DNA from 3 places in the Rhizobium sp. AN73 genome. Region 1 is predicted to be linked to each of the others. Evidence: riboswitches for the same ligand, from Rfam matches in the RefSeq annotation. Region 1 holds a riboswitch; each other region holds the start of a gene.
The links. Region 1 has a riboswitch for cobalamin ahead of nrdH (glutaredoxin-like protein NrdH). Riboswitches for the same ligand answer to the same signal wherever they lie in the genome.
Positions count from the first base shown of each region.

Region 2: linked by a shared signal. The riboswitch ahead of metE (5-methyltetrahydropteroyltriglutamate--homocysteine S-methyltransferase) and the one ahead of nrdH (glutaredoxin-like protein NrdH) in region 1 are both predicted to bind cobalamin.
Region 3: linked by a shared signal. The riboswitch ahead of RBH10_RS15335 ((2Fe-2S) ferredoxin domain-containing protein) and the one ahead of nrdH (glutaredoxin-like protein NrdH) in region 1 are both predicted to bind cobalamin.

Region 1 covers NZ_JARWME010000002.1:2,514,351-2,519,308, reverse strand. The annotation lists gene RBH10_RS22345 (ABC transporter permease) at 1-822, shown strand, start outside; gene RBH10_RS22340 (ATP-binding cassette domain-containing protein) at 822-1,604, shown strand; gene RBH10_RS22335 (nucleoside triphosphate hydrolase) at 1,601-2,230, shown strand; cobalamin riboswitch at 2,364-2,589, shown strand; gene nrdH (glutaredoxin-like protein NrdH) at 2,903-3,124, shown strand; gene nrdI (class Ib ribonucleoside-diphosphate reductase assembly flavoprotein NrdI) at 3,137-3,535, shown strand; gene nrdE (class 1b ribonucleoside-diphosphate reductase subunit alpha) at 3,523-4,958, shown strand, end outside.
Region 2 covers NZ_JARWME010000001.1:1,429,878-1,434,835, forward strand. The annotation lists gene xylF (D-xylose ABC transporter substrate-binding protein) at 1-467, shown strand, start outside; gene RBH10_RS06340 (sugar ABC transporter permease) at 547-1,860, shown strand; gene RBH10_RS06345 (ATP-binding cassette domain-containing protein) at 1,879-2,661, shown strand; cobalamin riboswitch at 2,731-2,947, shown strand; gene metE (5-methyltetrahydropteroyltriglutamate--homocysteine S-methyltransferase) at 3,046-4,958, shown strand, end outside.
Region 3 covers NZ_JARWME010000002.1:1,090,274-1,095,231, reverse strand. The annotation lists gene RBH10_RS15340 (ABC transporter substrate-binding protein) at 1-1,363, opposite strand, end outside; gene RBH10_RS15335 ((2Fe-2S) ferredoxin domain-containing protein) at 1,380-2,171, opposite strand; cobalamin riboswitch at 2,260-2,452, opposite strand; gene RBH10_RS15330 (chloride channel protein) at 2,709-4,490, opposite strand; gene RBH10_RS15325 (MBL fold metallo-hydrolase) at 4,512-4,958, opposite strand, start outside.

The DNA of each region.
Region 1 (4,958 bases):
ATTGTCGGTGCGGCGCAGTCGCTGGTCATTCTGACCGCAGGTATCGATCTTTCGGTCGGTGCGATCATGGTTCTCTCCTCCGTCATCATGGGGCAGTTTACGTTCCGTTATGGTCTGCCCGCGGAGCTTTCGATTATTTGCGGCCTCGCAGTCGGTGCATTTTGTGGCTTTATTAACGGTGTGCTGGTGTCGCGCATGCGGTTGCCGCCCTTCATCGTCACGCTCGGCATGTGGCAGATCGTATTGGCTACCAATTTCCTCTATTCGGCCAACGAAACGATCCGCGCACAGGACATCGTCCAACAGGCGCCCATTCTCCAGTTCTTCGGCAACAATATCCGTATCGGCAGCGCCGTTTTCACCTATGGCGTCATTGCCATGGTTCTGCTCGTTGCCCTGCTCTGGTATGTGCTTAACCGCACCGCCTGGGGTCGACATCTCTATGCGGTGGGTGACGATCCTGATGCAGCCGAACTTGCCGGCGTTAACGTCAAGCGCATGCTGACGACCGTCTACACACTTTCCGGGCTTATCTGCGCCTTCGCGGGCTGGGCTCTCATCGGCCGCATCGGCTCGGTATCGCCGACTGCCGGTCAGTTCGCCAACATCGAATCCATCACCGCGGTGGTCATCGGCGGCATCTCGCTGTTCGGCGGACGCGGCTCGATCATGGGCATGATCTTCGGCGCCCTGATTGTTGGCGTCTTTTCACTTGGCCTGCGGCTTATCGGAACCGACCCGCAGTGGACATATCTGTTGATCGGCGTCCTCATCATCATGGCTGTCGCAATCGACCAGTGGATCAGAAAGGTAGCAGGCTGATGACAAGAGAACCTATCCTCACAGCACGCAATCTCGTCAAACGCTACGGTCGCGTGACTGCGCTCGACAATGCCGATTTCGACCTTTATCCGGGCGAAATCCTTGCCGTCATCGGTGATAACGGTGCTGGCAAATCCTCTCTCATCAAGGCGATTTCCGGTGCGGTGACACCCGATGAAGGCGAGATCAGGCTGGAAGGCAAGCCGGTGCAGTTCCGCTCGCCGATCGAGGCGCGCAAGGCGGGCATCGAAACCGTCTATCAGAACCTTGCGCTGTCTCCAGCATTGTCCATAGCCGACAATATGTTTCTCGGCCGTGAAATCCGGAAACCCGGTATTCAGGGAAGCCTGTTCAGGGCGCTGGACCGCCCGGCGATGGAAAAGTTCGCTCGCGAGAAGCTGTCGGAACTCGGCCTGATGACGATCCAGAATATCAATCAGGCGGTGGAAACCCTTTCCGGTGGCCAGCGACAGGGTGTTGCGGTGGCGCGTGCGGCCGCATTCGGTTCCAAGGTCGTCATCCTTGACGAACCGACGGCAGCGCTCGGTGTCAAGGAAAGCCGCCGTGTTCTCGAGCTCATTCTGGATGTGCGCTCGCGCGGACTGCCGATCGTTCTCATCTCGCATAACATGCCACATGTTTTCGAGGTTGCGGACCGCATCCACATTCACCGGCTTGGTAAGCGTTTGTGCGTCATCAATCCGAAGGATTATTCGATGTCCGATGCCGTCGCCTTCATGACCGGCGCCAAGGAAGCGCCAAAGGAAACGCTTGCCGCATGACGCTGAAGCTTGAAACGATCGTCGAAGACGTTCTTCGGCGGGCTGAGGATAAATCTCGCTTTATCATTGCGATTGCCGGTCCCCCTGGGGCCGGCAAATCCACGCTGGCAGAGGCTCTGTGCGGCGCCCTCGTGACGCGGGGCGAGGCGGCGGCTGTTCTGCCTATGGATGGCTTCCATATGGATAACGGCATTCTCGAAGAGCGGGGACTTTTGCCGCGAAAGGGTGCGCCGGAAACCTTCGATGTGCGCGGCTTTCTCGATATCGTCTCCGCTGTCCGTCAGAGCGGGCAGGAGGTTCTTGTCCCGGTTTTTGATCGCTCTCGCGAAATAGCCATTGCCTCCGCCCGCGCCATCGCGCCGGAGACCCGTTTCATCCTTGCCGAAGGCAACTACCTGCTGCTGAACGAGGCGCCGTGGACGAAGCTCTCCGTCAGCTTCGATCTCGCCATCTTCGTGGGTCCATCTGTTGCGGTGCTCGAGGACCGCCTGCGGCAAAGATGGCAGGGCTACGGTCTCGATGCGACTGAGATCCACGCCAAGCTTTTCGAAAACGATCTTCCCAACGGAAAACGGGTGATCGAGAACTCTCGGCCTGCCGATATTCACATCGATATCTGGGAATAGGCCAACCCTTCCCGTTCCGTGGGTGACAGCGAGCATTCGCTGTTAAGCCTTCATTGACCATGTGTTGAATCTTTTTGATCCACAGGGTGGGGCTTTTGTGTGTCTAATTATTGACGAAAAAATTTCCTCATATACTATATGTGGTGTTCGAGGTTCTTCCGATCTCGCAAGTGTCGGGAGCTAAGACGGGAATTCGGTGCGCAACGCCATCATGGCCGAGCAATGCCGAAACTGCCCCCGCAACTGTAAGCGGTGAGCATCGTTCCGATTTGGGTCACTGGAGCCGAGGGCTCCGGGAAGGCCGGGATAGATGTTTTGACCCGCAAGTCAGGAGACCTGCCTTGAGCGAAAACGTCCACGGGCGGGGTGTCCGGAAGGAAGGTGTATGACGCAAATGAATTGCGTGCGCCCTTTTCTGCCCCCTTCCAGAACAAGCTTCGGGGTGAAGTCATGCCAGTGCATTTTTTTAAGTTCCTGCGCTCGTCGGCGTAGAGAGTGATCTTACGTGGCCCGGAGCATTTCCAGGAAAAGTGGACCCCGGTTTTACGTCCGGAAATGCAACAAAACGCTCCAAGCCGCAACTCGCCTGAATGACAGATCCATCGCCACCCGATTGCGATTGCAATCGGCAATGTTGAGCCGTGCGCAAAAGCGGCTTCGAAAGAGGAAATCATGAACGTCACCGTTTACAGCAAACCCGCCTGCGTCCAATGCACCGCCACCTATCGCGCGCTCGATCGCATCGGCGTCAGCTACGAGATCATCGATATCTCCGAAGATGCGGATGCGCTCGATCACGTTCGTGGCCTCGGTTACATGCAGGTTCCTGTCGTCGTCGCCGGCGAACGCCATTGGGCGGGTTTCCGGCCGGACATGATCGGCTCGATCAGCTGAGGAGGCGGCGCGATGGGGCTGATCGTCTATTATTCCAGCCGGTCCGAGAACACTCATCGCTTCCTTCTAAAGTTGGGGCGGCGAGTGCTTCGCCTGCCGCTCGGCGCCGAGGAGGACGTGCCTCAGGTGTCGGAGCCCTATGTTCTCGTCACCCCCACCTATGGGGGCGGCGGCATTAAAGGAGCGGTGCCGAAACCGGTCATCCGGTTTTTGAACGAGCCCTCCAACCGACATCTCATTCGCGGCGTCATCGCGGCGGGAAATACGAATTTTGGCGCAGCTTTCGCATCTGCCGGAGATATCGTGTCGCGTAAATGCGCGGTGCCGTTTCTCTATCGCTTCGAGCTTCTCGGCACGGAGGAAGATGTCGCCAACGTCAATCATGGATTGGAACGATTTTGGACACGCTGACCTCGAATGCCGCGCGCAACAAGGATGCCAAACCGCCGGCGTCCGTAACCCAGAAACCGCTGGATGTGGGCCTGGATTATCACGCGCTGAACGCGATGCTGAATCTTTACGATAGCGAAGGGAAAATCCAGCTCGACAAGGACCGTCTTGCGGCGCGGCAATATTTCCTCCAGCACGTCAACCAGAACACCGTCTTTTTCCATAACCTCAGGGAAAAGCTCGATTACCTGGTGACGGAGGGATATTACGAGCAGGAGGTGCTGGACCAGTATTCCTTCAATTTCGTCCGTGACCTTTACGACGAGGCCTATGCCAGAAAGTTCCGCTTCCCGACTTTTCTCGGCGCTTTCAAATATTACACCTCCTATACGCTGAAGACTTTCGACGGGAAGCGTTATCTGGAGCGTTATGAGGACCGCGTCTGCATGGTGGCGCTGGCTCTGGCGCGCGGTGACGAGAAACTTGCCCGCGATCTGATGGATGAAATCATTTCCGGCCGCTTCCAGCCGGCAACCCCGACCTTTCTCAACGCCGGCAAGAAAAGCCGCGGTGAACTGGTCTCGTGTTTTCTGCTGCGCGTGGAAGACAATATGGAGAGCATCGGCCGCTCCATCAATTCGGCGCTGCAGCTTTCCAAACGCGGTGGTGGCGTGGCGCTGTCCCTGACCAATATTCGCGAATTCGGAGCGCCGATCAAGCAGATCGAAAACCAGTCATCCGGCGTCATTCCTGTCATGAAGCTGCTGGAAGACAGTTTTTCCTATGCCAACCAACTCGGCGCACGCCAGGGTGCCGGCGCGGTCTATCTGCACGCCCACCATCCGGATATCATGCGTTTCCTTGATACGAAGCGCGAAAACGCCGACGAAAAAATCCGCATCAAGACCCTGTCGCTCGGGGTTGTGATCCCCGATATCACCTTCGAACTCGCCCGCAACAACGAGGATATGTATCTGTTCTCGCCCTATGATGTGGAGCGGGTCTATGGCGTGCCGTTGACCGAGATTTCGGTCAGCGAGAAGTATCAGGAAATGGTCGCCGACAGCCGCATCCGTAAGAAGAAGATGAAGGCGCGCGAGTTCTTTCAGGTGATCGCCGAAATTCAGTTCGAGAGCGGTTATCCCTACATCATGTTCGAGGATACGGTGAACCGCGCCAATCCGATCGCGGGCCGCATCAGCATGAGCAATCTCTGCTCGGAAATCCTGCAGGTCAGCGAAGCGAGCGAGTTCAATGCCGATCTGTCCTACAGCCATATGGGCAAGGATATTTCCTGTAATCTCGGCTCGCTCAACATTGCCTCGGCAATGGATTCGACCGATTTCGGCAAGACCATCGAGACCTCCATCCGGGCTTTGACGGCTGTTTCGGATATGAGCCACATTTCCTCGGTTCCGTCAGTGGAAAAGGGCAATGACGCCAG
Region 2 (4,958 bases), on a different contig from region 1:
AGCCGGAAAATGCCCAGAAGAACATGGAACAGTTCCTGACCAAGAATAACAACAAGGTCGACGCTGTTGTCGCGTCGAACGATGGCACGGCCGGTGGCGCAATCGCTGCTCTTGCCGCGCAGGGCATGGCGGGCTCGGTTCCCGTGTCCGGTCAGGACGCAGACTTCGCCGCTCTCAACCGTGTCGCACTCGGCACGCAGACGGTATCCGTCTGGAAAGACAGCCGCGAACTCGGCAAGGAAGCGGCCGGTATTGCGCTCGCGCTGGCCGGTGGCAAGAAGATGACGGAAATCAAGGGCGTTACTGCCTTTGATGGTGGTCCGAAAAAAGTGACGATGCAGTCGGTCTTCCTCAAGCCCATCGCCATTACCAAGGACAATCTGAACGTCGTCATCGATGCCGGCTGGATCAAGAAGGAAACGGCCTGCCAGGGTGTGAAGGCCGGATCCGTCAAGGCCTGCAACTGAGACCGATAGGTTGACGTTTGGGCGCCGCGCCACGGCATGTGGCGCGGCGCCTTTCAGATGTAAGGAGGACCGGCAGTCCATGGCCGACATGACACAATCCAATTCCACAGCGTCCCCCAAGACGGAAAAGACGGGCTCGATTTCGCGTTTCATCAACGCCACGGAGCTTGATACCCGGCTGCTCGGCATGGTCGGTGCGCTTCTTCTGATCTGGATCGGTTTCCATATTCTCTCGGGCGGGCTGTTCCTGACACCGAGAAACCTCTGGAACCTCTCCGTCCAGACCGCATCCGTTGCAGTGATGGCCACAGGCATGGTGCTTGTCATCGTCACCCGCAACATTGATCTGTCGGTCGGCTCGATCCTCGGCTTTTCCGGTATGATCATGGGCGTCATGCAGGCGGAAATCCTGCCGCAGCTTCTCGGCTTCGAACACTGGGCGACATGGATCGTCACGCTTCTGGTCGGCATTCTCGTTGGCGGCGCTATCGGCATGCTGCAGGGTTCTATCATCGCCTTTCTGAATGTGCCGTCCTTCATCGTCACGCTCGGTGGCCTGCTGGTCTGGCGCGGCGGCACCTGGTTCGTTACCAGCGGCCGCACCGTGGCGCCGATGGATTCCACCTTCCGCCTGATGGGCGGCGGCACCAGCGGCTCGATCGGCGCGACATGGAGCTGGATCGCTGCCATTGTCGCCTGTGTCGCCATCGTCGCGGCAATCCTCAATTCCCGCCACCAGCGCCGCCGTTTCGGCTTTCCGCTGCGGCCGGTCTGGGCGGAATATTTTCTGGTGGCGCTCGGCTGCTTCGTCGTCGTCGGTTTCGTGGCGGTGGTCAACAGCTATCCCTGGCCGATCAACATCGCCCGCAACTATGCTGATGCCAATGGCATAACCTGGCCGGACGGTGGCCTGTTCATTCCGCACGGCATTGCCATTCCGGTGCTGATGGCGCTCGCTGTTGGTGCAGTGATGACTTTCATTGCCACGCGGCTGCGCTTCGGACGCTATGTGTTCGCCATCGGCGGCAACCCGGAAGCGGCCGAACTCGCCGGTATCAAGACCCGCTGGGTCACGGTGAAGATATTCACGCTGATGGGCGTTCTCTGCGCCATCGCGGCGGCAATCTCGACTGCCCGTCTCAATGCGGCAACCAACGCCCAGGGTGAACTGGACGAACTTTATACGATCGCGGCGGCGGTCATCGGCGGCACCTCGCTCGCCGGCGGCGTCGGCACCATAGCGGGTGCGATGCTCGGCGCGCTCGTCATGCAATCGCTGCAATCCGGCATGGTGCTCGTGGGCATCGATACGCCTTTCCAGCGCATCGTCGTTGGTGTGGTTCTGGTCGTCGCCGTCTGGCTCGACACCATCTACCGCGCCCGCGCCAAGTAAGAACCGAGGAGAACCCCAATGACGGACCAAGTCACGCCCCTCGTGGAAATGCGCAATATTTCCATTTCCTTCGGCGGTATCCATGCGGTGGAAAACGCCTCAGTCGATCTTTTCCCCGGCGAAGTGGTCGCCCTTCTCGGCCACAATGGTGCGGGCAAATCGACGCTCATCAAGATATTGTCCGGCGCATACCGGCGGGATGGGGGCGATATCCTCATCAACGGCGAGGATGTGGATATCCGCAATCCCCGCGACGCCAAGAAATACGGCATTGAAACCATCTACCAGACGCTGGCGGTGGCGGATAATGTCGATGCGGCGGCCAATCTTTATCTCGGCCGCGAGCTGAAGACGAAATGGGGCACGCTTGACGATGTCGCCATGGAAGCCTCGGCCCGCGAGGTCATGGGGCGTCTCAACCCCAATTTCCGGCGGTTCAAAGAACCGGTGAAGGCATTGTCCGGCGGCCAGCGGCAGTCTGTCGCCATTGCCCGCGCCATCCTTTTTGACGCCCGCATCCTCATCATGGACGAACCGACGGCTGCACTCGGGCCGCAGGAAACCGCGCAGGTAGGCGATCTCGTCAAGGAGCTGAAACGGCAGGGCATCGGCATCTTCCTCATCAGCCACGATATCCACGACGTCTTCGATCTGGCGGACCGGGTATTCGTGATGAAAAACGGCAAGGTGGTCGGGCATGCCCGCACGGAAGATGTGACGAAGGACGAGGTTCTCGGCATGATCATTCTGGGCAAGGTGCCGTCAGGTGCTGTGGCGGGTCCGGGCGCGGTCGTGTCCTGATACCTGCTTTCGAATGAAATAAAGATATAAAGATTTCTTTATATCTATTGACATCATGACGCCCGTGGTGAGAAATGCGGGTGTCATGGTTCTCCGGGCCTGATTGTTTCAATCCCGGAGCTAAGAGGAATCCGGTGCGCCGTTGGATCGGCAATACCGGAGCTGCCCCCGCAACTGTAAGCGGTGAGCCTTTGTCCATCAACGTCACTGGGGTGAAAGCCCCGGGAAGACGGGCAAAGGCGACGACCCGTAAGCCAGGAGACCTGCCAGGACAAAATAACGTCCACGGGCGGGGTGTCCCGGTGGTTGCTCGTTGGCCCGGCAACGGCTGGGCCCGCACGCGTCCGCTTTACCCATGCCCCCAAAACCATCTGGGGTATGACAATGTCAAACAAGACCATTCCAGTCGCATCGCTCGGATTTCCGAGGATTGGCCGCCATCGCGAACTGAAGTTCGCGCTCGAAGGCTTCTGGTCGGGAAAGATTTCCGAAGCAGAACTTCTCGAAACAGCCGCTAAGCTCCGCGCCGAAAACTGGGCGCTTCAGCAGCAAAAGGGGATTAGCCATATCCCGTCCAACGATTTTTCCCTCTACGATCATGTACTCGATACGGCCGCGATGGTCGGTGCCATCCCGTCACTCTACGGATGGACGGGCGGAGAAGTCTCGCTATCGACCTATTTCGCCATGGCGCGCGGCAGCCAAAGCGAAGGGCATGCAAGTTGCGGCCATGTGCATGAAGGACATGCGCACCAGGGTCAGGGCGTTCCGGCGCTGGAGATGACGAAGTGGTTCGACACCAATTATCATTACATGGTGCCGGAGGTTTCTGAGGATCAGCATTTCGCGCTCACCTCGCAAAAGCCGGTCGATCATTTTCTCGAGGCAAAGGCGCTCGGTATCCATACGCGCCCGGTCATTCTTGGGCCGGTCACGTTCCTGAAGCTTGCCAAGGCGCGTGAGGCAGCCTTCAAGCCACTTGATCTGTTGCCAAAACTGTTGCCCGTCTACGAAGAGTTGCTACACCGCCTGCATGCGGCCGGCGCCGACTGGGTGCAGATCGACGAACCCGTGGCCGTATTGGACCTTTCCGAGGGGGAACGCCACGCGCTGACTGTGGCCTATCAGCAATTGTCGAAAGCCGCCCCGGATCTGAAAATCCTCGTGGCCACCTATTTCGGCGGTCTCGAGGATAATCTGGAGGCCGTTGCCACACTTCCGGTCGCGGGTCTTCATGTCGATCTGGTGCGGGCACCCGGTCAGTTCGAAGCGGTGCTGAAGGCGCTGCCCGAAAGCCGTGTTCTGTCTCTCGGCGTTATCGACGGCCGCAATATCTGGCGCGCCGATCTCGCCGCGATTATCGACCGGCTGGAAGCCGCAATTGCCGTGCGGGGTGCGGAAGCGTTTCAAATCGCGCCTTCATGCTCGCTGCTGCATGTTCCGGTCGATCTTGAACTGGAAACCGGTCTCGATGCCGATCTGAAAAGCTGGCTTTCCTTTGCGACCCAGAAGCTCGGCGAGCTTGCCACGCTCGGCAGGGCGCTCGGTGAAGGCAAGGCCATCGTCGCGGCGGAACTGGAAGCCGCCTCCAGGGCAGTTGCTGCACGCGCATCCTCGTCAAAGGTGACTGATGTGGCCGTGCAGAACCGTATCGCCAAGATTAGCGAGGCCGACAGGAAGCGGACAAGCGGCTTTGCCGAGCGGCAGAAGGTGCAGTCGCAGGCAATTGCGCTACCGCTTTTCCCGACGACCACCATCGGCTCCTTCCCCCAGACGCCGGAGGTGAGAAAGGCCCGCTCCGCGCATTCGAAGGGTGCCCTGACAGATGCGCAATATGAAAGCTTCCTGCAGAAAGAAACCGAAGCGACGATCCGCTGGCAGGAGGATATCGGTCTCGACGTCCTCGTGCATGGCGAGTTCGAGCGCAACGACATGGTGCAATATTTCGGCGAGCAGCTGTCCGGCTTCGCCTTCACCCAGCATGCATGGGTGCAGAGCTACGGCTCGCGATACGTTCGCCCACCGATCATCTTCGGCGATGTGTCACGTCCGAAGCCGATGACGGTTCGCTGGTGGGAATATTCCCAGTCGCTCACCGAAAAGCCAGTCAAGGGCATGTTGACCGGCCCGGTGACGATCCTCAATTGGTCCTTCGTCCGCGACGATATTCCGCGGAGCCTGACGTGCCGGCAGATCGCACTCGCCATCCGCGACGAGGTCAATGATCTCGAGGCAGCCGGCGCGCAGATGATCCAGATCGATGAGGCAGCGCTGCGTGAAGGCCTGCCGCTTCGCCA
Region 3 (4,958 bases), 1.4 Mb from region 1:
GTTTTGCCTGCGCATCGAGAGCGATTGCGGCCCGCTCATTAGCCTCACCAGCCGTGGCAAAGCGGTCGAGGATGGCATCGAAATCCGCAGAAGCATATTTCGCATAGTTGAGCGAAGCGCCGCTGCGCAGCATGGAGTTGAGGAAGAAGGCCGGATCGCCATTGGGCGCGGTGTGTTGCGCCCAGAGTGCGATATCGAATTCGCCGGCGGCCGCCACATCCTGAATGTTTTCAACGACCTTCGTGTCAAGCTGGATGCCGACCCGGGCGAGCTGCGCCTTCACCACAGGCAGCATGGTCACGAGATCGGGGCGCTGCGGATAGGTGATGGCGAGCAGGCGTAGCGGCACGCCATCCTTTGCGCGGTTCCCTGCCCCGTCCTTGACCCATCCCGCCTCATCAAGAAGCACTTCGGCTTTTTTAATGTCTGTCGGCCGGGGCTGCTTTCCGGCAAAGGGGAAGTAGGCTGCATAAGCGCCGGTTGCCGGCTCACCGCCGTTGATCGCGGCAGCCAGTTCCTTGCGGTCGAAAGTCAGGTCCAGCGCCTCGCGCACTTTGATGTCGGTGGTAATCGTCCGTTTCGTATTGAAGAAGGCGAGATATTGATAACCAACCGGGAAGGACTTGATCGTCAGGTCCGGATTGGCCTCCAGCCGCTTCACGACCTCCGAAGGTAGTCCGAAGGCGAGGTCCAGTTCGCCCGCTTCCAGCGCAAGGGTTATGCTCTGCGCGTCGCCGAACCTGCGGAAATCGACAGGAGACCGGGAACCTGCATCGGTAAAATGCGTATTCGGCGCCAGTTTAAGCGACGTATCCGCCTTGAAATCCGCGATCTGATACGGCCCGGTGAAAAGAGCCTTGCCATCGGCGGCAGGCGTATAGGCAACCAGCGGCCACTCCGCAAACAGCGCCTGCAGGAAGGAAACAGGCTTCTCCGTGGTGATGTTGAGCGTCAGCGCGTCGGCCGCTTTAAAGTCCAGCTTTCCACCCGTCGCGAGCGCCGCCTTGTTGGTTGCGAAAGTATGCTCGAAACCGGCAGCAAGCGCTGCTGCCGTTACCGGAGAACCATCGGAAAAGGCGCGGTCCGGTTTCAGCATCACGGTCCAGGTCAAATCGCCGGTACGTTCGGCTTTATCGGCAAGATCAGGCACAAGCCTGCCATCCTTGTCGACGGTAAAGAGGTTTTCACCCACGCCGTGACTGACGAGAGCCCAGCCGTTCGAGCCCTTTGCCGGATCAAGGCCGCTCGTGATGTAGGTGGCGCCAACGCGCAATGGTTCGGTGGCGAGGGCATTGGCTGCCGCTCCCGTGATGAAAGCCGCAAGCCCGGCTGCCGCCAGACGCGAAAAGCTCTTTGCCGACATTATGTTTCCTCTCATGCTATTCAGATAGATTGCGCAGCCGCTGTTTGCGGCCGGTCGGGTGATAGGCAAAATCGTCGACGACACACCCGCCAAGCAGGTGTTCGGCAACGATGCGATCGACAGCTTCCTCGGTAACACCGCCGTAATAGGTGCCTTCGGGAAAGACCTGCATGACCGGCGCAAGGTTGCAGGGGCCGAGACAGGTCGATTTGGCCGTCATGGTGCCGTCGCCGGTTACCCTGAGCTTCTGTCGTTCCTGCTGGTTGCGCAGATGACCCCAGATCACATCCGCACCCGCCGAATTACACGGGCCGCCCTGACAGACGAGAACGCGGCGTTTCTGCGCAGGCACCAGCGACCCCTCGCCCGCCGGACGCACTGAGGATGAAAGATCAAGCGCCTGCGCCGTTTCGGCGAGGTCTTCGAGAAGACGTACCATCAGGGCGCTGGAGGTGGGGTTGGCCGCTATTGAAAGCGATGGCCACGGGCGCGAATCCGCCGCCCGCCATCGTTTCAGGGTTTTGATCAGCCAGTTGTGAAAGCTCGGCTCCAAGGGCAGCATCAGCGGCACGAGGAGGACATCGCCGACATCCTCCTCGATAAGCTCGAACAGCGCTTCACGCAAAGACGGCGTGCCTTGCTCGGTGAACGCGAAACGAACGATTTTCGCTCCGCGCAGCTGGCCGGTAAGCGCTGCCAGACGCCGCATGTCCTGATGCGGTGCTGCCGCAAACGCCGATTTGGCGACAAGCAGCACGGCGTCGGGCGCGGATGGCTCTCGATTGGTTGGTTCGGTTTCGGTTGTCACAATGCCTCATTCACGAGGCGGCAACGAAAATGACGGGCCTCCAGCGGAATGCCGGAACAGCCATCATCCCCATGGCACCCCCCGACCACGGAATTACAATTTGTCAGGCAGGTCTCCTGGCTTGCGGGTCAAAGCCACCTCGCCCGTCTTCCCGGCATTGCTGCCAGTGACATCGTGGGCGATCGGCTCACCGCTTACAGTTGCGGGACAGCTCCGGGTTTTCACCGGATTCCTCTTAGCTTCCACCGGGTGGCGGAAGAACCATGACGGAGCGAACCTACACTGCCGCCGGTCGCTGTCAACCGCCTGCACGGGTAGTTCAACTTCGATATGAAAGACCTCTTCGTTTGCGTGACTGTTATGTTATAAAGTAACGTATACATAGCGCACATCACCAGTCAAGCCTCAGCTTTACGATGTGATGCCACGTCGGTTCACGCACCGTCTTCCCTGACGCAGAGGCCAACCACATAAAGGAACGTGACTCATAATAAAGTTATTTTATATCAATATATAAATAGAATTTTCTAATGTAATTTATAGCTCGCCGGACGCCTCCCGGCGTCTCTGCTCGAGTTCTTCGCTATAGCGCCTCAGCGTATGGCTCTCGGTGAGCAGGCCAACCGGGCGGTTCTCGATCTTGTCGTTGACAACGACCAGTGCTTCGCTCTCCGCTGCATCGAAGGCTGCCGCTGCCTGGCGCGCATTCATTGCCGGCAGCAATATGTCGTTCTTGTAGTGCAGATAGGTTTCGAGGCTGATCGTTGAGGGATCGCGATCCATCGGGTCGGCGTAGATTTCGGGTACAAGGACGATACCGGCATAACGCCCGTCATCATGGGTCATGATCACCCGTTGCGTCGAACCGAGCGGAAACTTCTCCTTGAAGGCCGGAAGACCCATGCTGACATTGGCCTTGCGAATATCGGCGCGCATCATCTTGCCCACCGTCAGGTCGCGTATCCAGCCGATATCATGGGCGCTGCGAATGCTTTCGCCCCTGAGGTGAAAACGCCAGGTCGCGAAGGAGTAACCGAAGGTCGTGCGCACCACCAATGACGTCGTGATCACGGCGGCAAGTACCAGAGCCGTGATCTGGAAGTCCCCCGTCAGTTCCAGCGCCAGAAACGTCATCGTCAGTGGACCGCCGATAATGGCGGCGGCAAAGGCGCTCATGCCGACCACGGCGTAAACAATCGGTGATGTCGAGCCGTAACCGATATAGGGCGCGCAGAGCGCGAAAATCTTGCCGATCAGCGACCCCATGAACAGCGAGGCGAAGAACAGGCCGCCGCGGAAATTCGAGCCGATGGAAATGGCGCTGGCCGCCGCCTTCAGCAGGAATAGCCCGGCCAGCCCGTATATCGTCAGGTCGGCATCGATGTTGAGATGCAACGCGCCATGGCCGCTCGACAGGACCTGCGGTGAAACCAGTGCAAGGCCACCCACCGCCACGCCGCCGATTGTTGGGCGCAGCCAACCGGGGATCGAGCTTTTGCGGGCCGTTTCCTCGATAAGCGATACCGTCTGCATCAGCACGATGCCGATTACCGCACACACCACGCCGAGAAAGATGGCCGGTACATAATCCGGCGGCGTAACACGGCTGGCATCATAGATATCGATCGACAGGCCGTGCCCGCCGATAAGCCCCGCCACGATGCTCGCCACCAGCGCCGACACGATGAGCGGCGCGAGCGTTACAACGGTATAGGTGCCGATGATGAGTTCTATGGCGTAGAACGCCCCGGTCAAAGGCGCGTTGAAGGCCGCAGCGATAGCGCCCGCAGCACCACAGCCGACGAGGATGCGCATGTCCCCTCGCCTCAGCTTCAGCTTGATACCGATCTTGGAGGCCACACCGCTGGCAATCTGCGTATAACCCGCTTCAAGCCCCACCGACGCGCCGAAACCGTTGGAGACGATGTTCTGTACGCAGACGATGATGCTGTCCGTCAGCGACAGACGGCCGCCATGCAGCGCATTCGCCTCGATCGGGTCGACCATCGGCTTTTTGCGGGTCCTCGAAAGAATGAACAGGATCAGGCCGAGCACGATGCCGCCGATGATCGGCCCGGAAAGCACGACCCAGCCGGACAGATCGCTGCTGCTCAGCCGCTCGACGCCGAAGACCAGCACATGCAGCGCCGTGCTTAGTGCGCCGATCAGCGCCACCAGAAGGCCCGCCGCAATGCCGATGACAACGGCGAGAGCCACCAGCCCCAGTTCGCCGCGCCGGAACATCGCCCGCAGGCGGCTGGCGCGCAGATTGTCGAAGAAGCTCGCCATACTGGGTGCACGGAAAGGCCTGGTCGACATGCTGTTCCTTTTCAGGCGGGATTAGGGCGCTTCGATCTCGATTTCGACTTCGAAACGCATCTGGTCGTAACCCGGTTCGACATGATCGGGCGTTTCGCGCATCACCGTGTCATAATCGAGCGGAATATGCATATGGGTCAAGATCGCCCTTTTGGGGGCTAATCTTTCAATCCATCCGAGCGCCTGTTCCAGCGAAAGATGGCTGGGGTGATAACGGTGCTGCAACGCATCGATGACGAGAACATCAAGGTCGGCAAGCTTGGGCAGGCTGTCGGCCGGAAAATCGCTGACATCGGTGCAATAGGCGACATCGCCGATGCGAAAGCCGAGCGAGTGCACGTCGCCGTGCTGCTGCATATGCACGCCGAAAGGTATCGGCCCGCCTGCCCCGTCAACGATCAGGGTCGCGTCGATATCGGCGATGACCCTCGGTTCGACGATGGGCGGATAGCTGCTGCCTGAAGGCGT